DNA from 4 places in the Shewanella sp. AC34-MNA-CIBAN-0136 genome. Region 1 is predicted to be linked to each of the others. Evidence: predicted binding sites of a transcription regulator. Region 1 holds the regulator's gene; each other region holds the start of a gene.

Region 1 (7,597 bases):
ATCAGCAACACTGCGAATAGAAATAATCAACATTCATTATGTAAAAACATAATTTTCAAATCTATTTATTCTGCAGTAAATAACGCAATAATTGAAAACACCCCACCTTGTGGATCATTGAGTACAGAAAAACGACCTACGTTAGGAATATCAGTTGCAGGCACACAAACTGAAGCCCCCAAGGTTTGTGCTTTAGTCACTGATAAATCACAGTCATCAACGGCAAAATAGCTCATCCAATGAGCAGGAGTATCGCCCCATTCTGCAGTCATTTCCATCAATCCACCAATGGCTTGTTCCCCCACATACCATTCGGTGTATTCAAAATCAGCTACATCATTAAGCTGAGTTTGATAACCTAATACTCGGCTATAAAACTGTTTCGCCGCAGCGGTATCACGACAAGCAAGCTCAACCCAACACAGGGTATTTGATTCTTGTGATCGCTTAATGCCAATATGGTCTTGACCTTGCCACAATGCAAAACGACAGCCTTCTGGATCTGTGCATAGCGCCATTCGGCCAGCATCTCCGACAGAATGAGGCCCTGCAATAATCTCACCTCCAGCTTGAGTCACAGCCTTAGAGGTAGCATCAACATCATCGACCGCAAAATAAATTGTCCAATGAGTCGGTAAGGCTTCCATTTCTGCTGGCATTGGGTACATTGCCGCAATGTCATCACCATCGATTTGCAGCATAGTATAATGCCCTTCTGGCATAGGCATATCATCTGCTCCCCAGCCAAATAGCGCCTGATAAAATGCTTTACCTGCCGCCCAATCATGAGTTGCTAATTCAATCCAGCAAGGCTGTCCTTGTTGATACTGTTGTACCTTCATTATCCTAATCCTTTATAAAATAGTTGCCTTGATATAGCCAACATGAAACTTGTCTCATAAGTTAAGTCGATATCAGCAGAAAAGCAAAAAGCCTTCAAACGAAGGCTTTTTGGCTAAAAGTTGTTTCACCGGAATTTGTGCGTCTATTTAAACACCGGCAATATATCGGCCATGGCCAGCAAATGACATGTGGCAGTGATAACTCCAAACAACACCACAATAGCAATTAACGGGGTTCCACCAGGGACTTTAAATCCCTTTGAGTCAGGATATTGTTGTCTTACTTTATAGGCTAATAACGCTGGTACAATAACAGCCCAAATAGTGGCAGCTAGCGCAGCAAAACCAATCGCTAAAATAAATCCATTCGGAAATAACAAACCAAGGATTGTTGGTGGCACAAACGTGACCGTTGCCGTTTTAATTCGTCCTGATCGCGAGTCGTCAAACCCAAATAAATCAGCAAGGTAATCGAACAAGCCTAGTGTCACACCTAAAAATGATGAGGCGACGGCAAGATTAGCAAATAGGGTTAACATGTTATCCAGCCATTGGCTGGCAATAACCCCAGACAACGCACCCACTAACACACCTATATTGCCACCTTGAGCAATAATATCGGCAAACTGGCTTCGTTGAATATTACCCATCGTTGCCACTAACCAACATATATAAATCACCAATGCGATAGTGGTTCCGGTAATAATCGCCTTAACGATGGTTTTGGCATCTTTACCATAATATTTGACTAAACTTGGCACATTACCGTGATAACCAAAACTGGCCAATCCAAAAGGGATAGCGGCAAGTAAATAAGGCAGGTAACGCGATTCACCATCAGGCGATACTAGCTTTATGGTATCAATGTCGATTAGTAAGTTACCGATAGCCAAAAAGAAAGTAATCACCATGCCACCAAGCATGATTGTGGTGATACGGTCGACCGCTTTAGTACTAATAAATACCACCAAAGCCAAGACTACCGCAAACACCAATCCGGCCACACTCTGGGGTAGGCTCACGCCCAATGCTGACAGACTGTGATTCACAATCGAACCACCACCACTGATGTAAGCATAGGTTAAAATATATAACACAAACGCAATCGAAACGCCGTTAATCACCCGCCAGAACTGCCCAAGAGTCACCCGAGTTAAGGTGTCAAAACTGTCGCCTGGTTCAAAATGCAAATTGGCTTCTAATAACAATAAACCCGACATTAGCATGCAAAACCAAACGCCGAGCAACATCGCGATAGAATAGCCAAACCACATTCCAGCACCAACAACGGGTAACGAAAACATGCCCGCACCCACAGTGGTTCCGGCAATAATCATCGCCCCACCCAATACAGATTTACCGCTGGTACGATGCTTGGCAGCATTCATATGATTAGCCATTATTGTCCGTGCTCCGCTTCCACACTATCAACAATGGTTTGTCTTACTAAAGAGCTGAGTAATTTATTAGCGTTATCACGAATTCTGATCACTTCAGCACGATGTTCGTCGCTGCATAAATAACCCAATTCTTTCAGTTTCACACTCAGGGTGTTATATAATTTTTTGTCATAAAATTCTGGTGCGGTAATGCCATGCAGCGCGCCTAATCGTTGGGCTAACAAATGGCTATCGCGTTCCAGTTCTGAGCGCTCAAGATCAGGTTTTATTGCGAGTAAATTGAAGATAATCGCATAACGTTGCAACGTTTCACTGATAGTTTCAGCAAGCAGTAACACTTGGGTAATATGACGAGGCGTTATCTCAAACTGATCGCTACCGGTCAGTAAACCTTGTTCAACCATGAAATCTAAAATGCTGTCCACATGTTGAGGCACGTCATCAATGCTCATAAATAGCTCAGCTTTAAGTAATGGATAAAAGTCCATTACAATGCCATGAATTCGCTGGCGATCGCACACGTCATAATGCACTAAACAACTGGCAATTAATGACGGCAACGCCATCAAATGAATAATATTATTACGGTAATAACTCATGGTGATGGCAATTTTTTCATCAACTGAAATAATTTCACCAATAAGGTCTTTGGTACTAACAAACTTATTTAACGACAGACAGTGATCAATAATTGACTTGCCATTACCTTCGGCCACAGAGGTATAATCGGTATAAGGCACTGTTTTAAGTAAGGCTAAATACAAATCAAGCTGACGTTCTAACTGGCTTCTTTCTAACGCATTTTGCTCTGACGCTAATAACACTAAACTGGTCAATGTTACCGAACTGGCTGCGGCCGCTCCATTGATATTAGTCATTACGCGGTTAGCTAACAAATTAACTGAGGGCGTAAACCAAGATGGTTTTTGGTCAGGATCTTTAGCTAGCTCATCACGCCACTCTGGCGCCTGCTGATTTAAGAACTGTTGTAAATTAATCGGCTCACCAAAATTCACATAACCTTGGCCAAAATTGCCTAACTTACGAATAGCACCAAATACCTGCCATACAGATTCTTTTTTCTTTTTCTTACCGCTTAATTCTTTGTGGTACGTCGCCACTTCCATCACATGGTCATAACCTAAATACACGGGTACTAAGGTTACTGGGCGCTCTATCCCACGTAGCACACTGTTAATTGTCATAGCCAACATACCGGTTTTAGGCGCTAGCAAACGTCCTGTACGCGAACGACCTCCTTCAGTGAAATACTCGACCGCATAACCCTTAGCAAATAACTGATCTAAATATTCACGAAATACTGCGGTATAAAGTTTATTACCATTAAAACTACGACGGATAAAGAATGCCCCACCACGGCGGAACATCGGCCCTGCTGGCCAAAAATTAAGGTTAATACCGGCAGCAATGTGCGGCGGAACCATGCCCTGATAATACAAAATATACGACAGTAGCAAGTAATCCATATGGCTACGATGGCAAGGAACGTAAACAATTTCATGGCCATCATGATGTAACTGTCTTACTTGCTCGGCACCTTTGATATTGATGCCACTGTATAATTTGTTCCATAACCAAGTCAGGAAACGTTCGGCAATACGCACCAAACTATCAGAATAGTCGGCGGCAATTTCATCAAGGTATTCAATGGCGGTTTCACGCGCTTTCTCGACTGTTACTTTCTTATTTGCAGACTCTTCTTCAATGGCTTTTTTGATAGATTCTGATTTTAATAAAGAGGCAAACAACGCTTGTCGATTCGGTAATTGTGGCCCCGTCATCACTTTGCGTTGACGGCGGAAATGCACACGGGCGACTCGGGTCAATTTGTGAGCAATTCTTTTATCAGTACCATGTTCATCGGCCATATGACGAAGCGATAATGCATTAGAAAACTGGACGAAATTATGGCGTCCTAAAAATAAAATCATTAACCATTTACGTAACCACGTAGGGTTTTCACGTTCAAATACAGCAGCTTTCATGCTGTCTTCTTCTTTACCTGGGGTACGTCCCCAATAAAGGCAAACAGGAACCAACTGTATATCTAATTCAGGGCTCTCACTGTGAAGTGACAATAAGCTGGTAAAATAATTAAGGAATTTGTCACCACTTTCACGTTTACCAAATAGTGGTTTGCGGCCCTCTAAACAGACCACACGAGGCACGGTTAAGCCATCAAGCTGTAATGGCTCATAAGGACTGGGCAGACCAAAGCCCTCGGTGATTTCGCTCAACGCGGCAATATCGCTAATAGATTCCGTTTTCATTAAATAAACCAAAGGTTTAGTTGGATCTATATTGAGGTCATCAAAAGGATCGTGAGGGACCACAATGGTCTGTACCATCCACTTTTGAATCCATCTTAATGCTCGTAAAAATATTGAATCTGGTTTTGACATGGTTATTTTCGCAACATAAGCCACTGTAATATTGTCGTATAGGATACCAGAAACCACCCTGCTTACACTATCAGACCGATCTATCTTTACGTTTAAGCTCTCACTATCAGAAATAACATAAGACAGAACATTAGTAATAGTTAATTAAAACATATTGTTGAGTGATACTTAATCAACAAAATACAAAAAATAGTTGGTTAATACTTGCGCGAACACAAACACTGTATATAATGACAGTCACTGTATAAAAAGACAGGAATCATCATGAGACCGTTAACGCCGCGCCAAGCAGAAATTTTAGACTTAATTAAAAACAATATCGCCGAAACAGGTATGCCACCCACTCGTGCTGAAATTGCGAATCGTCTTGGCTTTAAAAGTGCTAATGCCGCCGAAGAGCATTTAAAAGCATTAGCCAAAAAAGGCTTTATCGAGATCATGCCTGGTACCTCAAGAGGCATTCGTTTACCTCATGAAGAGCAGGTTGAAACCGGTCTGCCACTCATTGGACAGGTTGCTGCTGGTGAACCAATTTTGGCCCAAGAGCATGTAGAGCAATACTATCAAGTCGATCCAAACATGTTTAAGCCCGCCGCAGATTTTTTATTGCGAGTGCGTGGTGACAGCATGAAAAACATCGGCATTTTAGAAGGTGACTTACTCGCTGTACATAAAATGCAGCAAGCACGTAATGGCCAGGTTGTTGTGGCACGTGTTGATGATGACGTCACCGTAAAACGATTTGAACAAAAAGGTAATGTGATTTATCTGCATGCCGAAAATGAAGATTACAATCCGATAAAAGTAGATTTAAGTTGCCAAAGCCTAACCATCGAAGGGCTTGCCGTTGGCGTTATCCGTAATGGAGATTGGTTATGAACAAACTAATGGGCATCGCGCCACGCCACCCGGGCTTATGGGTAGATTTAACTGAAACAGAACTGCATGGCACCCAAACCATTCAAACATTACAAACTGTCACCCAAGGTGAAGCTGAACTGAGCCAATTGTGCAGCCAGTTAGCAATATTGAGCCAGCAAGGCAGATGGATTGTATTAATTAGCCCGCCCCATATTGGCTATAAACATATGCTGGCAAGTGCTGGTGTAAGAATGGATCGCATTTTACTGGTACACACCAAAGATGAAGTCGAAACATTATGGGCCATGGAGAAAGCGCTCACTAGCGGTACATCGAGCGCAGTAGTAACTTGGACAAGCTCACTTGATGCTCGCGATAGTCGCCGTTTAGAAATTGTCGCCAAAAGTGCACGTGCATTAGGGGTGGTAATTGAAGATGTGAATGCTCACTTACCTCACAAACATCAACTTGTTAGCCCTACTTTAACAAATGGAACAAGTAATTTTTGCTCATTTCACTAAGCACGAACCCTTCATTACCAAGCCCTGTATTGAATTCAGGGTTTTTTTTCATCTTTTTTCAGCCTATTAGCCAACAAAGTGATCTTGATCAATGTTTAATCTACAAGTAATGTGGTTAACAAGGATGAAACATTTTTTATCTTTAATTGGACGTGAATGGCAGTAATCAAGATTACTTTCAGACAAATGAGCCAAATCAAAATTGATAAGTTCAGTAGTAGGTACAAGCGTGGTGCACAGCTAACAATAAAACCGTAGACCGTATGTTTACAGCCACCAAAGTACTTTGAGGTCATCAAACTTTTTTCGGGAACCGAAGAGTTTGCATAGAGCAGAGAATTACTGTGTGACTCTTCTTTGTAGTTGCTATTTGCAATTAGCAGAGGAGTAGTCTTGTGAAGCAATGGTTGTATTGTTTACTGGTGGTGTTTGTAGCACTTCCGCTTGGGGCATCAGAAATGCCCCTCAACATGACTCAAGGCGTGACAGATATCAGTGGCAAGGTTTATGACCTCCACATGACGATTCTTTACATCTGTTGTGTAATTGGGTTAGTGGTGTTTGGGATCATGATTTACTCAATGATTTATCACCGCAAATCAAAAGGCGCTGTCGCGGCCAATTTTCACGAAAGTACCAAAGTGGAAATTGCTTGGACCGTCATCCCTTTCATCATCTTAATCGGCATGGCTATTCCAGCCACCAAAACCTTGATTGCTATGGAAGATCCCAGTGATGCTGATCTCACCATAAAAATTACCGGGTCGCAGTGGAAGTGGCATTACAGCTATTTTGATAAAGACATCGAATTTTACAGCACATTATCCACTCCCAGAGCACAAATTGATGGCAGTGAGGCCAAAGGCGAGCATTACCTCCTTGAAGTCGATAAGCCATTAGTACTGCCCATTAACCAAAAAGTGCGCTTCTTGATGACATCTGATGATGTTATTCATTCATGGTGGGTACCCGCGTTTGCCGTTAAAAAAGATGCCAATCCAGGCTTTATCAACGAAGCCTGGACTCGTATTGATAAGCCTGGAACGTATCGCGGCCAATGTGCCGAGTTATGCGGTAAAGACCATGGTTTCATGCCGATTGTGGTGCAAGCATTATCGGAGGCCGATTTTGATAATTGGTTAGTGGAGCAAAAAAAACTAGCAAGCAATGCAGCTGCAGCCGCTGCGGCATCAATGTCTAAAACCTTGTCTCTTGAGGAGCTAACCTCACAAGGTGAACAAATCTATATTGCTAGGTGCGCCGCTTGTCACCAACCCAATGGTGCGGGTCTTCCTGGTGTATTCCCATCATTAATTGGCAGCCCTATCATAAAAGGCCCTGTTAACGATCACCTGAATATCGTCTTAAACGGTAAACCAGGTACTGCAATGCAAGCCTTTGCAAAGCAACTTAGCGCCCAAGAAATTGCCGCAGTCATTACCTTTGAGCGTAATGCGTGGGGCAATAATAGCGGTGATGTAGTTCAAGCTGCTGATATAGGAAACTTTTTAGGCAGTAACGAGGCAAGCACCGAACCAAGTAAAGCAGTA
Region 2 (7,597 bases), on a different contig from region 1:
AAAGAATTAAGCTATCGGAGGCGGATTTTGGCTTACTAGAATAGTGGGTGTTGATGTCCATAAATGCGAACTCACTTTGGCACTCGTTAGTAGAGCATCGGTGAGGTTTGTTGCTGATAACAAAAATGCATTCGCGACCGCATGACAATGGCTAATGCATTGACTCATATCGTTTAAGCAACAGTCATCGTTAGTGTCGCAGTCACTTTGCATCATCGTTGATTGATGCATACTACTCGACTGCATGTCTGACATGGCCATTTCATTAGACATAGCAAAACTTGGAACAAGTAATTGTCCAAGTAGTGAAATTATCATTGCTATGTTTAACAGCGTATTTCGCATTATGTAGGCCATATGATGAGTACGATTCAACATTAACAATTTAATTAGAGTGATAATCAGAGCTGAATCACATTTTAAGGTTTAGCCATAGTTGAATGCCCCAACCTTGCATGTGTTATGGCAGAGCAATACCACTGTTATAATAAACCTTAGTAATATAAAACCTTAGCATTTAATGCTGGGTAAGCATTTCCATTGGGTTGAATATTGAGGTGTGAGTAAATCACGGCGCATGGCCCATTTTTGTTCTATTCCTTGTGCTGCCAGAAACACTGTATCGCGGCCATATCGTTGGTTGATGCCGTCAAGCGTATCCATCAAGGCATAATTGACCTTAGCGGTATTAAATAAATCAAATTGAAAATGTTTCTCGCTGGCTAAATCAACCAGGCCTACACCAATTTTGTAATAACGAACACCATTGCTAAATAATCTCGGGGCGGCGTCTGTCATGGCTTTGGTGAGTTCAATGGTGCAATTGGTTGGACACGGAAAATGTACGATAACTCTATAACTCACAGGCCGCTCGTCGTGGGGCGAATTACTGGCAAATAACAACATGGTTTTGCAATGTGAGCCTTGTTGACGAGCTTTACTTGCTGCGATGCCAACATGTTTACTCAATGCCTGTAATAGCGATTCAAAATCGCAAATACGTTCACCCACACTACGAGTGGAAAAAATTTGTTTTTTATCTGCCCTAGCCTCATCCCATTGTTTACACACTTCGCCGTTAAGTTCTCGCACGGTGCGTTCAATTTGAATACTAAATTGTTTTCTGGCTAGACTCGGTGGCATAGAGGCGAGATCGTATGCGCTGCGAATATTCATCAATTCAAGCTTTTTACTGATGCGCCTGCCAATCCCCCACACCTCTTTAACGGCAAGCTGGCGTAAAATGTCATTACATTGCTGCGCAGTGTCGATAACGCACACTCCTTTGTATCCCGGGATTTTTTTAGCGGCGTGATTGGCTATTTTAGCTAAGGTTAACGTTTGCCCCATGCCCACACAAACCGCCAGGCGGGCTTCTTTCCAAACGGCGCGACGAATTAACTGACCCTGGGTATGTAGGCATTTGATTGCGGGATAACAATGTTTAAAAGACAGAAAGCTTTCATCGATGGAGTACACATGTTGCTCTGGCGCAAAACGGCCTATTATTGCCATCATCTTTGCCGATAAATCGGCATACAATTCATAATTAGATGAACACACAATGACATTGCGCTGAATGCATAATGCTTTAGCTTGAAAGTAAGGCAAAAACTTCTCAATACCCGCCTCTTTTGCTTGCCGATTAGCCGCGACAATACAGCCATCGTTATTGCTCAATACAATAATCGGTCTGCCGCGCCAGTCAGGACGAAAAACCTGTTCTGCACTACAATAAAAAGCATTGGCATCGACTAAGGCAAACATTGTTACCTAACCTTTTTTGCTGATAAGCAGTGGGCTTTGACGATGACAACGAATTGAGCGAATAACCACACCTTCAATACTAAAGTCATCATAGTCGCAGATGGTCACAGGTAAATGTTGCTCATTAGACGACATCAGCATTCGCCGATGCATGTCGAGAATTTTACACACAAACTCACCATTAAAATTAGCCACTATCACGTCGCCATTTCTAGCCGTTTCATGACGATCGACAATCAATAAGTCACCATCATATATTCCCACACCTTGCATCGACTCACCTTGGGCTAAGCCGATAAAAGTGGAACTTGGATGCTGGATTAATATCTCATCAAGGCTGAGGCCTAATTGAAGGTACTCAGCGGCAGGAGATTCAAAACCGGTAATGCCGGCACTGGCTGCAATGGGAATAACGCGCATATGACAATCTCTAATATATATACTGTATAAAAACACAGTATATATTAGCGTTAAATTTTGTCAGCGCAAGTTTATTTGCTTTAAACCGCGACAAGCGGCAGTTATGTTCAATCGTTAACGCCGTTTTTATTGCCTCTGCACAACAACATCGGTCCATAACTAATGCTTCTTCAATGTAGCAAAGCGTCAATACATCAAAGTGATAGCTTCATTATTGATGAAATAATATGTCCAAGGTCAAAATATAATCAACGAGCTTGGTCTACACTGATAACAGGATCAAAAATCAAGCTAACCTATTTATTAAACAAACGAATAGACTTATTTCATATTGGCTCGGGGGTCTAGCATGACACTCGCAACATTCCATATCGACATGCACGATGATAACTGCTTACTGAACCTTGCTGGTGATTGGCAATTAGGCCAAGCACCGCTAGGCGCAGATATTTGTGCTGAGCTGCCATCTAATTGCCAATCTGTCACTTTAATCACCACAGAGTTGTCTCATTGGGATTCAAGCCTCGCCATTGCCTTATTACAATTATCTCGCTGGTGTGAGCAACATAAACTATCACTAGACACTCAACAAACACCTCAAGGGTTGCAGCAACTACTGCTGCTCGCTACCGATGTTGCGGTTTATCAACCCACTAATGAGGGTGCCCTAGGCGGGCTATGGCCGACCTTACGTCGAGGATTGATTAACCAAGGCTTACAAGTACACGATGGATTAGTATTTGTCGGTAACTGCACTTTGGCACTCGGGCGTTGGTTGGTTGGCAGAGCAAGAACTCGCCGGAGTGATATCGTTTTTTTTATCGAACAAGCTGGGCCTAAAGGGCTTGCGATTGTCACCTTAATTAGTCTGCTAGTGGGAATGATTTTGGCTTATTTAGGCTCGGTACAGCTGCGTCAATTAGGCGCCCAGGTATATGTGGCTAATTTAGTGGCTATCGGAATGGTGCGTGAAATGGGTGCCTTAATGACAGGCGTTATTATGGCTGGCCGAACTGGAGCCGCTTATGCTGCGCAATTAGGCACCATGCAAGTTAATGAAGAAATTGATGCGCTGCGAGTGATGGGCATTCCCACTATGGAGTTTCTGGTTTTACCGCGGTTATTAGCATTAATTTTTATTATGCCGCTAATGTGTATTTATTCGGATGTAATAGGCATGATTGGCGGTGCGTTAGTTGCTAACGGCATGGGCGTGAGTTATACCCAATATATTTTGCAAACCCAGGTTGCGATTGATTGGGTAGATATTTCCACTGGTTTAATAAAGAGTTTAATTTTTGGGTTTTTAATTGCGATTGCGGGTTGTCAGGCAGGACTGCTTTGCGGACGTGACTCGAATGCCGTTGGTTTAGCGACGACCCACGCAGTGGTTAAGGCCATTGTTTTTTTGGTTGTCTCCGATGCAGCGCTTAATATCTTATACGATAAATTAGGGATCTAACCATGGTTGATGATGCCTTTATCAGTGTACGTAATCTATCAGTCGGCTACGGCAGTACCGAGGTGCAAAAAAAACTCAACTTCGACATTAACAAGAATGATATCTTTTTTGTCATTGGCGGCAGTGGTTGTGGCAAAACAACCTTGCTCAAATCGATGGTGGGATTACTCACGCCACTACAAGGCGAAGTACTCTATCAAGGCAAAAACTTTTATCAAGCAGATGAACCCGAGCAGGTAGCAATGCTCAAAAATTGGGGGATTACCTTCCAAACAGGCGCATTGTTTTCGAGCATGTCGCTTGGCGAAAATGTGGCTTTACCCCTGCAGCTCTATACCGACCTTTCGGAGCGACAAATTGCAGAAGCCGTTGCCTATAAGCTAGCATTAGTTGGCTTAGCGGGCTTCGAGAAGTTTTACCCTGCCGAGTTAAGTGGCGGTATGCACAAACGCGCAGGATTAGCGCGGGCGCTGGCATTAGACCCTCAATTGTTATTTTTTGATGAACCCTCTGCGGGTTTAGACCCTATTAGCTCGATGCGTTTAGATCAATTGATCGTGCAAATATGCCAGGCGCTAGACTCTACCGTGATCATCGTGTCCCACGAGCTGCCCAGCATATTGTCAATCGGCACTCGCTGTGTGTTTTTGGATAATGAAACCAATACTATGCTCGATTGTGGTGACCCACGAGAATTAAAAATACACAGTAGCCAGCCTAGGGTTCGTCAATTTCTCAATCGCACCGAAAAATCGGAGATATCATGAGTAAAAGCCAACGACTTCCGCTTGCGATTGGTGCCTTTATTTTTGGCGCTATTATCTTAGTGTTTATTGCATTACTGTTCTTTTCTGGGGGGCGTATATTTGCAGAGAAAGCCCCTGTAGTGATGTTTTTCAACAGTTCAGTGCAAGGGTTACAGGTCGGCGCACCGGTAAAATTAAAAGGGGTCATAATAGGTGAAATAAGCGATATCAGTATCGATTTCCCTAACGACAGTAGCCAGGGTGTCACGGCTGCAGTTCATGCCGACTTATTGTTGAAACGTATCAATATTAAGGGGATCCAAGTAGGTGAAGAGTTTTTTTCACATGCCATCGATAACGGCTTACGCGCCCAGCTGAATTATCTGAGTTTACTCACCGGACTGCTATATGTTGAACTGGATTTCTTTCCCAACACCTCGCCGTTATTCCATGGCGAAAAAGACCAATTATTAGAATTGCCGACCATCGCGACTGATTTCGAATCGTTGTCCAAAGATCTGCAATCGTTAAACTTAAAAAGTTTAGTCAACAATGTCGACAATTTAGCCCAGCAGCTCAGTGACATTGCTGCCAGCGGAAAAATACAGCAAGCATTGGATAATTTTGATCATGCTGCCATCGCAGTTAAAAATACCGCGGTTAATTTGGACAGCACTCAGGCAGCGTTAGGTAAAAATGGGCTTGAAGTACTGTTAAAACTCGATAATTTACTGGTGCAATTAAATAATGATGAACCCAAGCTCGTTGAGTCGCTGAACCATAGTTTAACTGAATTACGCAATACACTATTAAGCATGAATCAGCTTGCAAACCAAGCAGGTAACACACTCGACCAAAACTCGCCCTTGTTGATAGAACTCACCAGTACCTTGGAAGAAATCCGCCGCACAGCTCGATCATTACGTAGCTTGACTGAAACCTTAGATGAACAACCTGAGGCCATCATACGCGGTAAAAAAGCCCTACCTTTAGGAGAATAATGTCATGGGGAAATATGGAGTTTGGACCATTAACTGGGGGATCGGTTTACTGCTATTGAGTTTAGTGAGTGGCTGCCAAAGCTCTCCCGAAAAACAGTACTTTGTGTTAACTGCAATACCCAACCAAATAGTGTCGGGCAGTACTGCGTTAGAGTATGACATTGGTATAGGGCCAATTGACGTCGCCGAATACTTACATTTTACACAGCTGATGTATCAACTTGACGATGGTAACCTGCAACGATTTGCCAATAGTTATTGGGCTGAACCGCTTGAACAAGGAATCAGCCGGGTCATGAGTATCAATCTCAGCCAAAGCGATAACCGTCGTAACCTAGTGTTATTTCCTTGGCAAGCAGACAACAGCCCCCTGTACAGCATTAAAATCAAGGTTATTTCCCTCAACCGAGATGGCAATAATGCCAGACTCAATGCCAACTGGGAGCTAACAAACAATCCATTAAACCAAACATTGGCAAAACAAAATTTTATCGCGGTCACTAATGCAGGTTCGACGGCAGCGGAGTTGGTCAGCGCGTACAGCAACTTATTGGCTCAGTTGGCAAAGGAAATTGATAAATCATTACCACAACATTCAGATTAAACACTCCAGCCTACTGTCAGCATTCTCGCGTCAGAGTTGTCGCGTCAGAGTTGTCGCGTCAGAGTTGTCGCGTCAGCGATGTTGTGTAAGCTTTGTTGTGTAAGCTTTGTTGTATGAGCGGTGGTGTGAGCGGTGGAGTAAATCATAAATCTAACTATTAAGCTGTTTTACAGCGTATTGAGTAAACAAACTCAAACAATAACGCTATCTATAGCACTACTTATAGCACTATCAATACTGATGCCAACCCCAAGAAAATACCAACCCAACACAGTTAGGTGGCTTAAGCACTGGCAGCGTTAATATTACAAAGCCTAACTCACTTTTATCCCAAGTTTAGGTTAATTATGCTGATGATAATCAACTGCTCTTATCTGTGCCTCTCAAATAAACAATACAGCCAATAAACATCAAACCAGCACATATTCAGCCACGCATTTCATTGCTTAACTTAGCGTTAGTTAAATTTGCTAACAATTCGAACATTGACATTTTTTGTCAGTCTTTCAATATGGCTAGGCAAATAATTCTGTAAAAATAGACCAAGGAACACGATAACAATGAATAAATCCTTAATTGCGATTGGATTAACCACAGCACTATTAAGTGGTTGCGGCGTATCTGATACAAATAACACTAAGCTTGCAGCCGTGACCTCACCGGCCCCCGCTAAAGCAGAGTTAGGTACTTTTGGTGTGGATTTAGCTGCACGAAATGAAGCCGTTAAACCTGGCGATGACTTTTTTATGTATTCAAGTGGCACTTGGTACGACAACTTTGTCATGCCTGCCGACAAAACTCGTTATGGCGCATTTAATGCCTTAGCTGAGCGCAGTGAAAATCAAGTGAAAGCAATTATCGACGATATTGCCAGCCGCAGCGACTTAACTGCCGAAGAACAATTAATTGCTGATTTTTATCATGCCTATATGGATACCGACACCATTAATAAACTAGGTATCACACCAATTAAAGCCACCTTAGATCAAATTACTGCGATTAGCTCAACTCAAGATTTAACCAAAGTATTCGGTGAAGCATGGCTTACTGGTGCATCGTCCCCTATTTGGGGTGGAATGTGGTTTAACCGTATAGATCCCAATCAATATGAAATGACCATCGGTGCTGGTGGTTTAGGCCTGCCCGATCGCTCGTATTACCTCGAAGACAGTGAGCGTTTCGTTAAAATTCGTAAAGCTTATGTTGAGCATATCGCTGCAATGCTGGCTTTTGCTGGTATAAACGACGGTGCAAAACGTGCCGAGGCAATTCTTGCCCTTGAAACAAAAATAGCACAGGCACAATGGCCTAGAGAAAAACGCCGTGACCGTGATTTAACCTTAAACCAACTCAAACGTGAAGAATTGGTTAAGCAATATCCTGGATTTGATTGGGATATCTATTTCGCACAGAGTGGTTACCAAGTACCACAACTCAACATATCTGAACCTGAACCGGTTAAGGCTATGATTGGCTTAATTAACCAACAACCGCTCACTGTGTGGCAAGACTATTTAACATTCCACACCATTAGTAATAATGCAGGGTTATTGTCTGAAGACATTTTTAATACCAATTTTGCTTTTTTTGGCAAAGA
Region 3 (7,597 bases), on a different contig from region 1:
CATAAAGTGAGCAGAGTTATCATTGTCTCGGTGTAATTCATAGCTAATACACCCTTGTTCAGCGCGTGTAACGTCAATCAGCTTCAGTAACTCAGTTTTCACCAATTCAATTTTGTCCGCTTTGGCTTTAATATTGGCTACAATCGTTAAATGTGACATGTTGATTCCTGTTCGATAATATAAGTGTTCGATAATATAAGTATTTAACATTACTCAATAATATAATTTAAGGTCTTAATTAAAACCCTTCTAACACAATTTTACCAATCGCACGGCCAGCTTCTAACGCCTCATGTGCAGCACGAAGATTTGCAGCATTTATTGCGCCCATGTGCTGGCCTAACGTAGTTTGAATAAAACCTTGGTCGACAAGATCCGCTACTCGGTTAAGTAAACGTCCCTGCTCATCCATATCGACTGCGTTAAACATCGAACGAGCAAACATAAACTCCCAATGTAATGACAAACTCTTTAGCTTTAATTTAGTCACATCAAGCGCAACTGGATCGTCAATCATCGCAATCTTACCAAACGGTGCTAATAACTCTGTGTAACTGTCAAAATAAGTATCGGTGCTGTTTAGACTCGCAACATGAGTAACAGGGCCAATGTTTAATGCCGCTATTTGCGCAACAAGCGGTTTAGTGTGGTCGACAACATAGTCCGCACCCAATTTCTTAACCCACTCACTTGAGCTTGCACGTGATGCGGTACCAATAATAGTTGCACCCGTAATGGCTTTAGCCAATTGTACAAATATAGAACCCACACCACCGGCAGCGCCAACAACCAAAATAACTTCGTTTGATTTCTCTTTCGCGCCAGGGCTTTGCTGCTTAATCGATAAATGCTCAAACAACAATTCCCATGCTGTTATCGCCGTTAATGGTAGTGCTGCAGCTTCTGCATTCGACAAGCTTTTAGGCTTCATGCCCACTAAGCGTTCATCAACTAACTGATATTCAGCGTTACTTCCTGTGCGAGTAATATCACCAGCATAGTACACCACATCACCCGGTTTAAATTGGCTTACCTTATCACCTGTTGCAATGACTTCGCCAACCGCGTCCCAACCAATCACTTTAACTTCACCGTCTGCAGGTGGCATGTTTAAGCGCACTTTATAATCGGCAGGGTTAACTGCAATGGCACTCACTTTAATCAATAAATCACGACCTGTTGCAATGGGTTGATCCAATGTCACATCGATTAAAGATTCTGGGTTCGAAATTTCAAGAGACTGTTTATATCCAATAGCTTTCATAAGATTGTTCCTGTGATATATAAAATAAGGTTGCTCAAACTTGATGAAGCTATATTAGCGCTTGTTTTATCTCCCATAAACAGCATAATAATTGAAACATTATCAATTAAAAATCGATAATCATGTTATTAGAAGACCTTTATGTGGTGCTTAAAGTCGCAGAGTTTCGCAGCATCACTGCCGCGGCAACCAATCTAGACATGCGCACCGCCACCGCTAGTGCTGCATTAAAACGCGTTGAAGCCAGTTTAGGCGTTGAACTTTTTATTCGCACCACCCGGCAACTTCGTTTATCGAGCGCTGGCGAAAAGTATATACCGCAGTGTGAGCAAGCCATGTTAATGCTGGAGCAAGCAAAGCAAAACATGAAAGGTGAGCTGGACATTATTGATGGTGACTTACGCTTAGCCATATCATCGGATCTGGGGCGTAATATTGTAATCCCTTGGCTTGATGAATTTATGGATACTCATTCAAAAGTGAGTTTGAGAGTCAGCATTAGTGATGCCAACGTTGACTTTTATCGCGACGCTGTCGATTTAGCTTTACGTTATGGTTCACCTAATGATGCTAATTTATACGGCTTTAAAATTTGTAATGTGCCAAGGCTAATTTGTGCATCACAAACTTACCTTGATAAATTTGGCACCCCAACACATCCACAAGAATTGGCAGAACATAATGCCCTGCTATATCAATTACAAAACTTAACTCACGACATCTGGGAGTTCACCAAAGCTGACAACAGTATTAAAGTAAAAGTATCCGGTGACCGGGTTGCCAATGATGCAGACTTAGTTAGACGTTGGTGCGTTAATGGCAAAGGAATATCAGCTAAGTCATGCTTAGACATGTCACATGACTTACTGACCAATAACCTAGTGAGGATAATGGCGGACTATCCCGTTAAATCCACTGAACTCTGGTTAGTATTTCCTAGCAGACAATCTATTACACCCGCTGCGCGATTACTGCGTGACATGCTTAAAGACAAAACTCGCAGTATTTTACTGCAACTAATAGAGAAAGGCATACTCGATAAAAGCGTGTTGGATTGATAAGACTAACTATGACATCTTATTCATTATTATTCCGATAACCTTATTCAATTCTGGCCTACGGCATTAACGTTTTAACGTTCGCTAACTCCAGCGTTGGAAAAGCAAAAGACTATCGCGTAACGACGTGCCAGATGACATAAAACCAAGATAAAAAACCATGAAAAATTGCCCATAAAACTGACTTATTTACACTCCATGAAATAGCGATAGATAACGCTGTTCCAAAGGTTATTCCATATTTCGCTATTTCATTCCTTGAATCTTTCATTAATCCTATTCCTTGTTTTATTTTATTCAGTATAAAATCATAATTCAATTTGATAGTGATAATACACGGAGCTGCGGCAAATCGGTGCCTAAGCCTGCCTGCCTGCCTGCCTGCCTGCCTGCCTGCAAATAATATTTTTGTTATGTTGTTATACGCCAACATAACCCTAAAAAACGATTAATTCAAAAAAGTGCTTTTTCTAAAGGGTTTAACTCTTTTTCACACTCTAACTTTTTTTCACACTCACATTCTTTTTCACAATCAAATTCTTCGCAACCCCCATACCCCTTTGCTTTTGTATGGGGGGTACCTGAAGCGCCAAAATACAAGTAGCGACTGCCATAAATTAAGCCTAATGTGTCGCTTTATCACCCCAAATTTCATTTAATCTTTTGTCTCTGCCACAATTCCAGCGATAAGCATTATAGCGAATTGGGTTGTTCTTATAGTAATCCTGATGATAACTTTCATCGCCTTTTATAGGATAAAAAATTGAAGCATTTAAAATAGGCGTCACAACTTTACTATTAGGAAATTGCTTTTCAACATTGCTTTTAGACTGTTGTGCAATTTCTCTTTCTGTGTCGTTTGCCACAAAAATCGCGCTTAAATAGCTAGAACCTTTATCGCAAAACTGTCCGCTTGCATCAAAAGGGTCAATGTTCACCCAGTAATGTTCTAACAGCTCGGTGTAACTCACTTTGCTAGGATCGTATGTTATTTCAACCGCTTCATAATGACCACTGTGGTTACCATTATAGGTAGGGTCTTTGATGTTTCCGCCAGTAAATCCTGAGACCACATCGGTTACGCCATCAAGCTTTTCAAAATCTGATTCCATACACCAAAAACATCCACCAGCTAAAATGGTTTTATCTGCTGTGGCATTAGATGCATAAGACAATAAACTTGCTGCAAATATCGTTAACACTAGTGTGCTTTTCATAACACTCTCCTTTATTTTCCTAGGTTATTAGTATTTTTGTCTGTAAATATCTACTATATGAACTTAATGGTTTAAAAGTTCACAATGACATTTACAAAGTTCCTAATGGTGAGTTAACACAGTTATATTTCCGAAATACCTAGACTGTAATGCAAGTAACTCTTGCCAATTTAGCTTTTCGCTTTAGCCTTCTTTTTATACGTTTTTTTAAAACTGCGCTTTGGCGCGCTACTGGCAACACCTTGTAATGCTGAGGGTAATTGACTCGATGCTTGAGTGATGAGGCCATCTAATTGGCTCAACAATGGCTGCATAAAAGCATCATACTTTAAACGTTTTTGGCTGATAGCATCCAAGCTATTTTCCCATAATGCGGTCATGTCGGGCGTGGTTGCTGATTCGGGTAAACTGCGGATTAAGCCAGTACCCACAGGGGTGGCCAATATCGATTTACCCTGGCGAATTAAATAACCGCGTTTAAACAGCAATTCAATAATTCCTGCACGTGTGGCCTCTGTACCTAAACCATCGGTTTCTTTAAGGATTTTTTTAATCTCGCTGTTTGTCACATAACGGCTAATACCCGTCATCGCGCCCAATAATGTCGCATCGGTAAAATGCTTCGGCGCTTGGGTCATTTTCTGTAGTAATTCACCACGCTGACAATGCAAAATTTGACCTTTAACCAGTGGCGGTAAAGACTGTACCGCGTCTTCATTGTCGTCGTCGCTGCTAGTTGAATTAGAACTAGATTGATTTGCAGTGGAAGACCGTTTAAACAGTTGTTTCCAGCCTAAGGTTTTATCTTGACGTGCTTTAGTGGTAAATAATCCACCGGCAATGGTCACTTCAACTGCGGTTTCTGCATAGATATAAGCGGGATAGAACTGGGCTAAATATTGCCTTGCCACATGTTGATATAACTTAGCTTCGTTGCTTGATAATGTCGATAAATTAGCCACCTTTTCAGTTGGCACTATCGCATGGTGAGCATCTACTTTAGTGTCATCCCACGCTTTAGATTTAAGTTTACTATTAGGAGACTCACAACCCTCAATTAAGCCTGAAGCGCCTTTGAGCACGGCGTCCAATACTTTTGGCGCCAAAGCATGCTGATCTTTAGGTAAATAGCGACTGTCTGAGCGCGGATAAGTAATCAATTTGTGGCGCTCATACAAACTTTGGCAAGTATCCAGTACCTCTTTCGCTGACAGGCCAAAACGTTTAGCTGCATCTATTTGCAGTGCCGATAAGCTGTAAGGTAATGGTGGGTTTTGGCGCTTATCTTTAGCCTCAATTTTAGTGACTTCCGCTGGTTTCCCATTGATACGGGCAACGACATTTTCGGCTAAACCTTTAGCTAATACTCGTCCGTCTTCATCCATATATGGCTGACATGCTTCGCTAGGTTGCCATTTTGCGGTGAATGCTTGTTGTTGGTCTGTCAATAAATGGGCTAATACTTCGTAAAATGCTTTAGGGGTAAAATCAGCGATTTCATCATCGCGGCGTACCACTAACCCGAGTAACGGTGTTTGTACTCGACCAACCGACAACACGCCTTGGTAACCCACTTTACGGCCTTGAATCGTGTAGGCTCGGGTCATGTTCATGCCATATAGCCAATCAGCACGGCTGCGGGCCAATGCAGAGGTCGATAATGGAATAAACTCTCGGTTACTGCGTAATTGCCCTAATGCACGTTTTACCGCTTGTGGGTTTAAGTCACTGATTAACAAGCGCTGAACTTGACTCAGCTTGTCTCCTTTTACACCCAGATAAGAAATCACTTCATCGACCAGCAACTGCCCTTCGCGGTCTGGATCGCCAGCATTAATGATCGATGATGCTTGCTTGACCAATTTTCGTAACACCGTAAGTTGACTGCGTGTTTTAGGTTTTGGCTGTAGTTTCCACGTTTGTGGCACGATGGGAAGGTGTTCGAGTTTCCATGACTTAAATGCATCGTCATAGGCGTCCGGTTCTGCTTGTTCGAGCAAATGGCCAATACACCATGACACGCAATCACCATTAGCAGCAGTGATAAAGCCATCACCTTTTTTATGTGGTTTTGGCAGAACATCGGCAATAGCACGACCTAAACTGGGTTTTTCAGCAATATATAAAATCATAATCCACTGTTGGGTCGCTAATATTCAATGAAATGAACCGCGCCACTTAACTGTATAAATTTACAGTATAGATTAGCGTTAAATACGCCAAGCTGCAAATATGAAATAATTAACCACTTAGTCATTTAAATCATTACAATGCGCAGGTTCACTTTAAAACACGACAAACAGATGAAACTCGGCCACCGCTTAGCACATATCAACATGATGATCCCCAATGGTTACACTCATATTTGGGATTGCTGTTGCGACCATGGATTACTCGGCGCCGCGTTGCTAGACAGACATGCTGCTATAATCCATTTTGTCGACATTGTGCCAGCATTGATGCAGCAGTTAACCGCCAAGCTCGAACGTTTTTACCCACAGCAAAACCCACCAAAATGGCAAGTACATTGTGTTGATGTGTCAGCGATCCCTTTAGATCAAGATGAGCATACACCCTTAGTGATTGTTGCCGGAGTGGGTGGAGATTTGATGATCGAGTTTGTTAGGTCACTTTGCCAGCAATATTCGAACCGAAAAATCGATTTTATCTTGTGTCCAGTTCATCATCAATATGAGTTACGCCAACAACTTATCAAGCTTAATTGTGAATTAATTGACGAAAAACTGATTGAAGAAAACCGTCGTTTCTACGAAATCCTTTATATCAGACGTGATCCCAAACTCCCCACGAATGTTGCTAATGATTCGCTTACAGACATTGACCCTATAGGCAGTGTAATTTGGCAAGCGAGTGATGCTGTACAGCAAGACATTGCTATGCGTTATTTAGCTAAAACGATTGCGCACTACAGTCGCATCAATCAATCTCGTTCAGGAAACACCTCTCAAGCACTAAAAGAGTATCAACAGGTAAACATCGCTTTAAAATAATGCCTAAAACGCTTCAATTGGCAGTCCATTTCTGGGCATATAAAGTATCAAGGACGCTACGCCGCAAATGACAAGGACGGACTTAGTCCTGCAATAAAGAGCTGGATTCCCGATCAGCTGCATCTCAGGAATGACGTAATTGCAGTATGACTACCCATGTAGTTTTCTATGTAAAATATCGTACTTTGGTTTTTTAGTAGAAGGCCGTGGATAGGTGTCATCATTTAAGGTTAACGTTGCTTCACCAAGGCTTATTGAGCCACCATTAAGCTGACTTTTCCATCTAACAAGATACTTAGCTGGAGGTAACTTAGGAAGATTAAAATAAAAAATAGTCCCAGGATCTTTTGGCACTTGAACATCTAAGTTAAGTAAATAACCATCATTATTTCTAATGACTATTGAATGCAAAGTCACACTACTTTCAAACGTTACCTTCAAAGATCGCGTAGGCTCGATAGTAAACTCAATCGTCACATCGCTATTCTTCGCAGAAAGCTCACTAGCATATATATTATTTGGTACCAGCAAAGCGAAAAAGATCATGGTTAGGTAACGATAAACTCTCATTTCAATATCCTTTCTTATAACTAAATTTAATGAGCTGACCGCATGGTCCTAACACAGCAACTATTTCCTTTATCGACTTAGTACTTTTCTTTTGCGGCTAGCACAAAGTGCCTGTATGAATGATGGGTGTAATCCAATATCGACACGGATTATGTTTACAAACCGCAGACAAGGCACCTAATAACGCATCTTGATGATCCACAGGATGCATAATTTCAAACTTACAAAATTCCCTGTAGCCTTCAACTTGCTCTTTGATATTAAAATGGCTGTGTTCACGGCTAAAACCGCAAATATTACCGAGGCTAAAACCAGATAAAAACTCAAGCTCAATCAAGGTATCAACGATATCGTCCTTAATATCATTTTGGGCGATCAGCACTAACAATTGCTCCGTGATCATTGACGTTTCTCCAGCCAGTAATAAAGGATTGGTAACAAATAAAGGGTTGTAATGGTTGATGTCAGCAAACCGCC
Region 4 (7,597 bases), on a different contig from region 1:
TCACAACCGCCACATTGTTGATAATGTGGGCAATGAGGTTTGATTCGATTAGCCGATGCAGACTCAATAGTGATGAGCTTGGCTTTAGCGTAGCTTTTCTTTTGTTCGACAAATTGCACCGTAGCGGTCTCTCCCGGTAACACTCCCGGAATAAACACTATTTTGCCTTGATGTTGCGCTATGCCTGCACCTAAATGGTCAAGTTGAGTGACACTGAGGCTTAACTTTGCTGATAATTGCTTAGATTTGTTCGGTTTTGCTTGGAAAAATTGTGCCATTTCGGCCTCAGGTATTGAATAAAAAACTAGTCAAGAGTGCGCCATATCTGGCAGTCTAGACGGAATAACAGCGATTTAGTAACAGGGATATACCTAACAGCCATGAAAAGTGCCAACAATATGACCAAATACAGCCTACGCTCTTGGGTTCTGGTACTTGCGTTAGCGCCCACTATTGTAGTGGGTATTCTACTTGGAAGTTATTTCACGATAAACCGCTTTTATGAATTGGAACAAACCTTAATTGAAAAAGGCAGCAACATTGTTGAGCCATTAGCCATTGCCAGTGAATTTGGTATTATCACTCAAGACCGTGAATCAACTAAACTTTTACTCGCCGCCTCGCAGATAAACAATGCATCGCTAATCTTATCTATTGCTGTTTTTGATGCCGAAAACCAACTCTTTGTCACTTCGCACTACCACAAAGATTTTGAAACGATGCGTTACAAACAAACGCTGGCAAACTTAATCGGTACAGAACATGAAACGATTGGCGATACCTTAGTCATTCGTGTGCCAATAATATCCCATACTGGGTTAGAACAAAAACATGTTGCCAGTATAAATCGTCAAAGTAACAGCGACATCGATAATAATGCCTCTACCAATGGTGTCGTTGCGCCAATTTACAATAATCAACAAGAGCGAATATTAGGCTACATATCAGTATTACTAAATAAAGAGAACGCCTTGCTCGAACAACATCGAGCGGCTATAGCGGCGTTTATTATCGTATTAATCGGCGTGCAATTTAACCTATTTTTTACCTTCCGCTTAGTCAAACACGTGAACTACCCCATTACCGAAATGGTGCGAGTGGTAGCCAAAATTCGTGAAGGTAAACTCGACACTCGCCTAGAAGGCAACTTGATTGGGGAACTGGATCTACTCAAACGAGGGATCAACGCAATGGCAAGTTCATTGTCAGAATATCACGATGAAATGCAGCAAAATATTGATCAAGCAACCTCTGATTTACGCGAAACCCTCGAGCAGATTGAAATTCAAAACGTTGAGCTCGATATTGCCAAAAAACGCGCGCTTGAAGCGAGTCGGATAAAATCAGAATTCTTAGCCAACATGTCGCACGAGTTACGTACACCACTCAATGGTGTCATAGGATTTGCAAGACAGTTATTAAAAACACCTCTGCATACTAGCCAGCTCGACTACATAAAAACCATTGAACGCAGCGCCAGTAACCTACTCGGTATTATTAACGATATTCTCGACTTCTCTAAACTTGAAGCCGGTAAAATGATATTAGAAAAAATGCCTTTTGCACTGCGAGAAACGCTAACTGAAACCCTGACTATTATTGCCGGTAGTGCACAAGAGAAAGGCCTAGAACTGGTTATCGACATTGATGCTAATGTGCCAGAAAGTGTCAGTGGCGACGCGATGAGAGTCAGCCAGATTATTACTAACTTAGTCGGTAACGCTATTAAGTTTACCGACAAAGGCAGTGTCATACTCAAAATACACTTAGTGGGTCAGGACGAAGATAACATTACCCTGCGCTGCGAAGTTATTGATACCGGTATTGGTATTGATGAGAGTCAGCAAGAATATTTATTCCAAGCATTTGGTCAAGCCGACTCATCCATTTCACGTCGCTTTGGAGGCACAGGATTGGGCTTAGTGATTACTAAACGCTTAATCAACCAGATGGGTGGCCAGATAGGCTTTACCTCGGCCCCCAATAAAGGTTCAAATTTCTGGTTTATTCTGCCACTTGGGATCAGTCAATTTGAAATTGGCGAAGTGTTGCCGGTTGATGCATTGCAACATAAATCAGTCTTATTATATGAACCACGGGAATTAACCCGCGATACATTAAATCGCCGCTTAGTGTCGTGGCAATTAATTATCACTAATGTGGCCAATCCAGAAAATCTCACCTCCGTGTTACAAACTAAAAACAGCAAATTTGATTACATCATCATGAGCTGCCATGGTTTTGCCGACAATGCGTCTTTTATCCATTTATTACAGCAAGCCAAACAACATACTGACTGCCTGATTTTATTACATGACTGTCTAGATCAAGACATGATAATCAATGTGCTAAAAGTCAACGCAGATGTGTTGCTCAGCACCCCAGTGAGCGATTTTACCCTAGCGCATCATTTAATATATCCACCAGTACCTTCTACTTTTGTCAGTTTACCTGAGCAAATAAATCTTGATGTAACACAACGCCTCAATGCATCAGTATTAGCCGTTGACGACAACATGGCCAATCTAAAGTTAATTGATACTTTGCTCAAAGAACTAGTCGACAATGTGGTGACCGTTAATAATGGCGCCGATGCGATTCAACAAGCTAAAAAACAAGCATTTGACCTAATCTTCATGGATATTCAAATGCCAGGAACCGACGGCATAACCGCAACACAGCAAATACGTTCAGAATCACTCAACCGTAATACGCCGATTATTGCAGTAACGGCACATGCTATAGCCGAAGAACGTGAGAATATTTTAGCTAGCGGTATGGATGGTTTCTTGCCTAAACCGATTGATGAATTATCACTAAAAAGCGTTATCAGCCGCTGGATAATTAAACCTCAATTTACTCATTTCGACACCCATGTTCTCAATTGGGATTTATGTTTAACCCAAGCAAACCAGAAAACTGATTTAGCCTTAGACATGTTAAAGATGTTAGTTAATTCATTACCGGAAACAACCGCAACTATCGATAAAGCATTAATAGCCAGAGATGCAGAGACACTGTTGCAGGCAGTGCATAAACTGCATGGTGCAACATGTTATTGCGGTGTACCGACAACACAAAAGCTCTGCCGGGATATTGAGTCAGCATTAAAGCATAAAATTGACATCGATGACCTAGAACCTGAAATACTAGAGTTACTTGATGAGTTAACTAAGGTAGAATCAGCTGCAAATCAAGTGATAAACCAGCTATCAGTGGATGTTCCCAATGACCAGTAAAACCGGTTTTTTTAAACGCCTAAAGGCATTGTCGTTACCTCAGAAGCAACTTTTTGCACTCGCACTGTGTCAAAGAATGCTCCCAAACTATCAATTATTTTCTGAAGTATGTGAATTTGGCCAACCGCAGGTATTAAGTACTGCGCTAGAGTTATTATGGCAAAGCCAATATGACAAAAAGCTTAAGTTCAATATTGATGTGCATTTACAGCGCCTCGATGAAAACACCCCTGATCCTAGCGAGTTTGAAGCCTATGGTGCTTATCCCGCCATGGATGCGGCTGTAGCCATTGCCACCTTAATGGGTGCGATAGATGGAAAAATTGAAGAAGATATTACTAACATCAGTAAGTTATCATCAAGTACTGTCGCCAATTATATTGAAGCTATTAGCGATGAGTCATTAATGGATGAAGAACTCGATGAGTTTGTTTTTTCTCACCCAGTAATGGAACAAGAAAAAGAATTACAAGGCATGTTACTCGACATTGTCGAAGCTAATCCAGACATAACCAGCGAACTGGTTAAAGGTTTACGTAAAGATATTATCGAAGCCGGTGTGTCTAATATTGGTATTAGCCTGTAGCAAAAACTTGTAGCACGGATCGGTTACTGCCAATAAACGTCATTTAGCCTGAAATTATTCAGGCTTTTTATTAGGTGTCGCGCCATGAGAAGAATTTTTTATCAAGGTTTCACTTTCAGTAACACCAATGGTAAAACTGATAACTGGACGCTAGTGATTGGCAATCAAGTACGAGTGGGTTCGTTATTTGAGTTAAGGCGGCAAGTGCATTTTTTTTCTGAACTTGGAATATTACCTCCACCGAAAATATCAAAAGCGAATTTAGCCTTAAAATCTGACAAATAATCACTCGTTTAACTTTAGCCTAATTGCATCCGCCTATCGAAAAGCAGTAAAGTGACCTTATTATCATTTTGCTAAGGAATTGCGAGGGATGTCCAGTATTCTTACCCCGCTAATCGCTGTATTTATTATTATGCTGCTCGGCAGTATTGTTCAAAAAATGCGACTGTTGCCAGCAGACACCGATTTGATCCTCAATCAGTTTGTTTATTACATTGCTTTCCCCGCTATATTACTGATTGTGCTAGCTGAAACGCGCATTGAAGACATTATTCAATGGGGCTTTATCGGTGGGTTTAGTCTGGCGATGATCATCACTTATGCTTTAGTGATTGTTGTATCACTAATTCGCACACCTAAAAAACAAGCAGTTGCCGCCATGCGCGCATTAAATGCTACGTTTGGTAATACCGCATTTATTGGCATTCCATTGCTGAGTTTATTATTCCCAGGTCATAAAATGGCATTAGTCGCTGCAGCGATTGCCAGCTTGTTGTCGGTGTTCATGTTTGCTTTTGCTTTAGTATCAATTGAGCTAGCCAGCCGTGATAAACAATCAACCGACCATGCCATCGTCATCATGGCTAATGCCCTGTATAAAAATCCAATCGTGGTTGGCAGTGTTATTGGCATCGGTTTATCAGCACTGCATATTACCTTACCGGATAGTTTGGCCTTAATGCTACATCAGGTGGGAAATACCTCTAGCCCATGTGCACTGTTTGCTATAGGAATGGTACTTGCCAAAGCATTAAGACATCAATCTGGCACAAAAATGTTCAGTGTTGGTTTGATTGCGGAACTGAATTTAATCAATTTACTCAAGCTAATTATTCAACCTTTAATTGCCTTTGGTTTACTCAAACTGTTCGGCGTAGAAAAGGAATTACTGACCATGGGAGTCATTTTGGCAGCGTTACCGACAGCAGCAAGTGTGTACCTTTTGGCCGACCGCTACCAAATTAACGCCAATGTCAGCGCCCAAGGTATTTTATATGGCACATTAATCACTTTTATCAGTTTGCCGATAATAGAAACACTTTTAAAATCCATTGCTTAATGAACAATCAAATCTAGATGATAAAATAGTCAGCGATAATTATTCCTCAACCACTTTACTGTATATAAAATCAGTATATACTGTTTATCAATACAGTGGTTTGGTAGTTTCATTGACAGGAATTTATTATGCTTTGCCAACTCAGCATCAACAATTTTGCTATCGTGCGTTTTTTAGAGCTCGACTTTAAAGCCGGTATGACAAGCATCACCGGCGAAACAGGTGCAGGCAAATCGATTGCTATCGATGCGCTTGGGTTATGCCTTGGTAATCGAAGTGATGCCAACACTGTCAGGCCTGGAGCCTCCAAAACCGAAGTGAGTGCACGATTTACCCTTCATGATGTACCTTTAGCCAAACGCTGGCTTGAAGATAGCGATCTTGATGCTGAAGATGAGTGCATATTACGTCGAACCATTAACAGTGATGGCCGCTCAAGAGCCTACATTAATGGTAATCCTGTGCCCGTGACGCAATTAAAAGCCATCGGTCACTTATTGATTGGTATTCACGGCCAGCATGCTCATCACGCAATGCTTAAAAGCGAGCATCAATTAAACCTACTCGACCACTATGCTAACCACAAAATACTGCTCGATAGCGTTAGCGCTAGCTATCAACGCTGCAAACAAGTGGAAAACGAGCTAAAGCATCTTGAACAAGCTCAGCACGAACGTATTTCGCGTCAACAGCTACTGCAATATCAAGTAGAAGAGCTTAATGAGTTCAACTTAGGCTTGGAAGAATTTGATGAAATAGAACAAGAACACAAACGCTTAGCCAATGGCACAGATTTAATTGAACGTTGCCAAGCAGGTTTGCATTTATTGACCGAAAGTGATGAAGGCAATATAGAATCTCTGCTTAATAAAGTGGCCAGTATTGCTGATACGCTTCAAGGATATGATGAATCCCTTGCGCCTATCAGCACTATGATCAGCGATGCGTTAATTCAAGTACAAGAAAGCGCTAGCGAAATTGAAAGTTATTTAAGCAGTTTAGAGCTTGATCCAGAACATTTTGCCTATTTAGAAAAACGTCTTTCAACCGCAATGCAATTGGCGCGCAAACATCATGTGAGTGCTGATAAGCTGGCGCTACATCATCAAGCATTGATGAGTGAATTAGCCGAACTTGCTGACGACGAAACTAAATTAGATGGTATAAGACAACAACTTGAAGCCACCAGAAATGCCTACTTAACCAATGCACAAAAACTGAGTCAAAGTCGTAGCCGTTATGCCAAAGAATTGGACAAGCTAGTCACCCAGTCTATCCATGAGCTCAATATGCCTAAGGGTAAATTTACCATTCAGATTAATCATAATCCGGACAACATTTCAGTTAATGGCTGCGATAGCATTGAATTTATGGTGACCACAAACCCTGGGCAACCATTACAACCGATTTCTAAAGTTGCCTCTGGCGGTGAGTTATCGCGTATTGGATTAGGGATTCAAGTGATCACGGCTAAAAAAGTCGCCACTCCGACACTGATATTTGATGAAGTTGATGTGGGTATTTCTGGACCAACAGCATCGGTAGTCGGTCGTATGTTACGCAGCCTTGGCGAATCAACTCAAGTATTGTGTGTCACCCATTTGCCGCAAGTTGCAGGTAATGGTCATCAACATATGTTTGTGAATAAATTTAATAAAGGTGGCAACACCGAAACGACCATGCAGACGTTGGATAAAGATCAACGGGTGAATGAACTTGCGCGCTTATTAGGTGGTGATGTCATTACCGAAAATACCTTGGCGAATGCCCGTGAGTTGTTGCAATAATCGTTATGCACTTATAAAAAGCAAATCAATATGTTAACGTAAAGTTAAAATAGATTTACGGATAAATCATAATGATGAAAGTAATAAAGGGCTTGGGTATTTTTGTCGGGCTAATATGCAGCTTACTGGTATTTACCGTTGTCTGTTTAGTGGCCATTAATGCAACAGACAGAACAAAGTCACCTAACACTCTTTTAGTTGAAAACTGGCTAAAACAGCAACCTATCGACCCTAGCGAAAATGGCTATGAGTATGCAATTACTATCGTAGGCACAATAGGAGACGATAAAACAAATGATAAAAAGCCATTAATCAGCTTCAGCGAGCAAGAAGTTGAGTTAACTGACAACTTTAAAACGGCTTGTTATCAAACGGATTTGATAATATGCAGTCAATTTATTAGCGATAATAGCGATAGTATTAGAAATGTCATTGGCGCTCATAATGCCAATATACAACAATATAATACATTATTAGATATGCCTTATTGGCAAGAAGAACCACAGTCTTTAACCCCAAACAATCAAGCTCATTGGGGTCTGCTTTTTAAGTTAAGAGATGTTCGTCAGCTTGCTGCGATAATAAGTGTAGATACATCTGACAACAAACTTGACCAACAAGCTACAGTGGCATTTTTAAACAA

Evidence for each region. The regulator LexA, encoded in region 1, represses DNA repair genes until DNA is damaged. The targets are predictions, from matches to a motif close to TACTGTATNNNNATACAGTA.
Region 2: AAEY94_RS14315 (LexA family protein) is a predicted target of LexA. The motif match lies at 2,208-2,227, and genes of this name have one in related genera.
Region 3: AAEY94_RS18005 (DNA topoisomerase III) is a predicted target of LexA. The motif match lies at 5,720-5,739, and genes of this name have one in related genera.
Region 4: recN (DNA repair protein RecN) is a predicted target of LexA. The motif match lies at 5,246-5,265, and genes of this name have one in related genera.

Annotation. Positions count from the first base shown of each region.
Region 1 is NZ_JBEOPJ010000003.1:96,515-104,111, reverse strand. Features, by position in the region: gene AAEY94_RS03830 (VOC family protein) at 66-842, opposite strand; gene mtr (tryptophan permease) at 986-2,242, opposite strand; gene plsB (glycerol-3-phosphate 1-O-acyltransferase PlsB) at 2,242-4,665, opposite strand; gene lexA (transcriptional repressor LexA) at 4,930-5,544, shown strand; gene AAEY94_RS03810 (cell division inhibitor SulA) at 5,541-6,047, shown strand; gene coxB (cytochrome c oxidase subunit II) at 6,443-7,597, shown strand, end outside.
Region 2 is NZ_JBEOPJ010000014.1:27,145-34,741, reverse strand. Features, by position in the region: gene AAEY94_RS14325 (hypothetical protein) at 7-345, opposite strand; gene AAEY94_RS14320 (Y-family DNA polymerase) at 511-1,767, opposite strand; gene AAEY94_RS14315 (LexA family protein) at 1,774-2,187, opposite strand; gene AAEY94_RS14310 (MlaE family ABC transporter permease) at 2,537-3,649, shown strand; gene AAEY94_RS14305 (ABC transporter ATP-binding protein) at 3,652-4,416, shown strand; gene AAEY94_RS14300 (MlaD family protein) at 4,413-5,396, shown strand; gene AAEY94_RS14295 (PqiC family protein) at 5,401-6,000, shown strand; gene AAEY94_RS14290 (M13 family metallopeptidase) at 6,561-7,597, shown strand, end outside.
Region 3 is NZ_JBEOPJ010000021.1:70,845-78,441, forward strand. Features, by position in the region: gene AAEY94_RS17985 (putative quinol monooxygenase) at 1-159, opposite strand, end outside; gene AAEY94_RS17990 (zinc-binding alcohol dehydrogenase family protein) at 239-1,264, opposite strand; gene AAEY94_RS17995 (LysR family transcriptional regulator) at 1,387-2,322, shown strand; gene msrA (peptide-methionine (S)-S-oxide reductase MsrA) at 2,946-3,539, opposite strand; gene AAEY94_RS18005 (DNA topoisomerase III) at 3,710-5,671, opposite strand; gene AAEY94_RS18010 (tRNA (adenine(22)-N(1))-methyltransferase) at 5,843-6,550, shown strand; gene AAEY94_RS18015 (hypothetical protein) at 6,701-7,120, opposite strand; gene AAEY94_RS18020 (DUF3240 family protein) at 7,218-7,523, opposite strand; gene AAEY94_RS18025 (efflux RND transporter permease subunit) at 7,520-7,597, opposite strand, start outside.
Region 4 is NZ_JBEOPJ010000004.1:23,873-31,469, forward strand. Features, by position in the region: gene rlmD (23S rRNA (uracil(1939)-C(5))-methyltransferase RlmD) at 1-278, opposite strand, end outside; gene barA (two-component sensor histidine kinase BarA) at 399-3,239, shown strand; gene AAEY94_RS04975 (YjaG family protein) at 3,229-3,825, shown strand; gene AAEY94_RS04980 (DUF3319 domain-containing protein) at 3,910-4,110, shown strand; gene AAEY94_RS04985 (AEC family transporter) at 4,199-5,167, shown strand; gene recN (DNA repair protein RecN) at 5,296-6,954, shown strand; gene AAEY94_RS04995 (hypothetical protein) at 7,026-7,597, shown strand, end outside.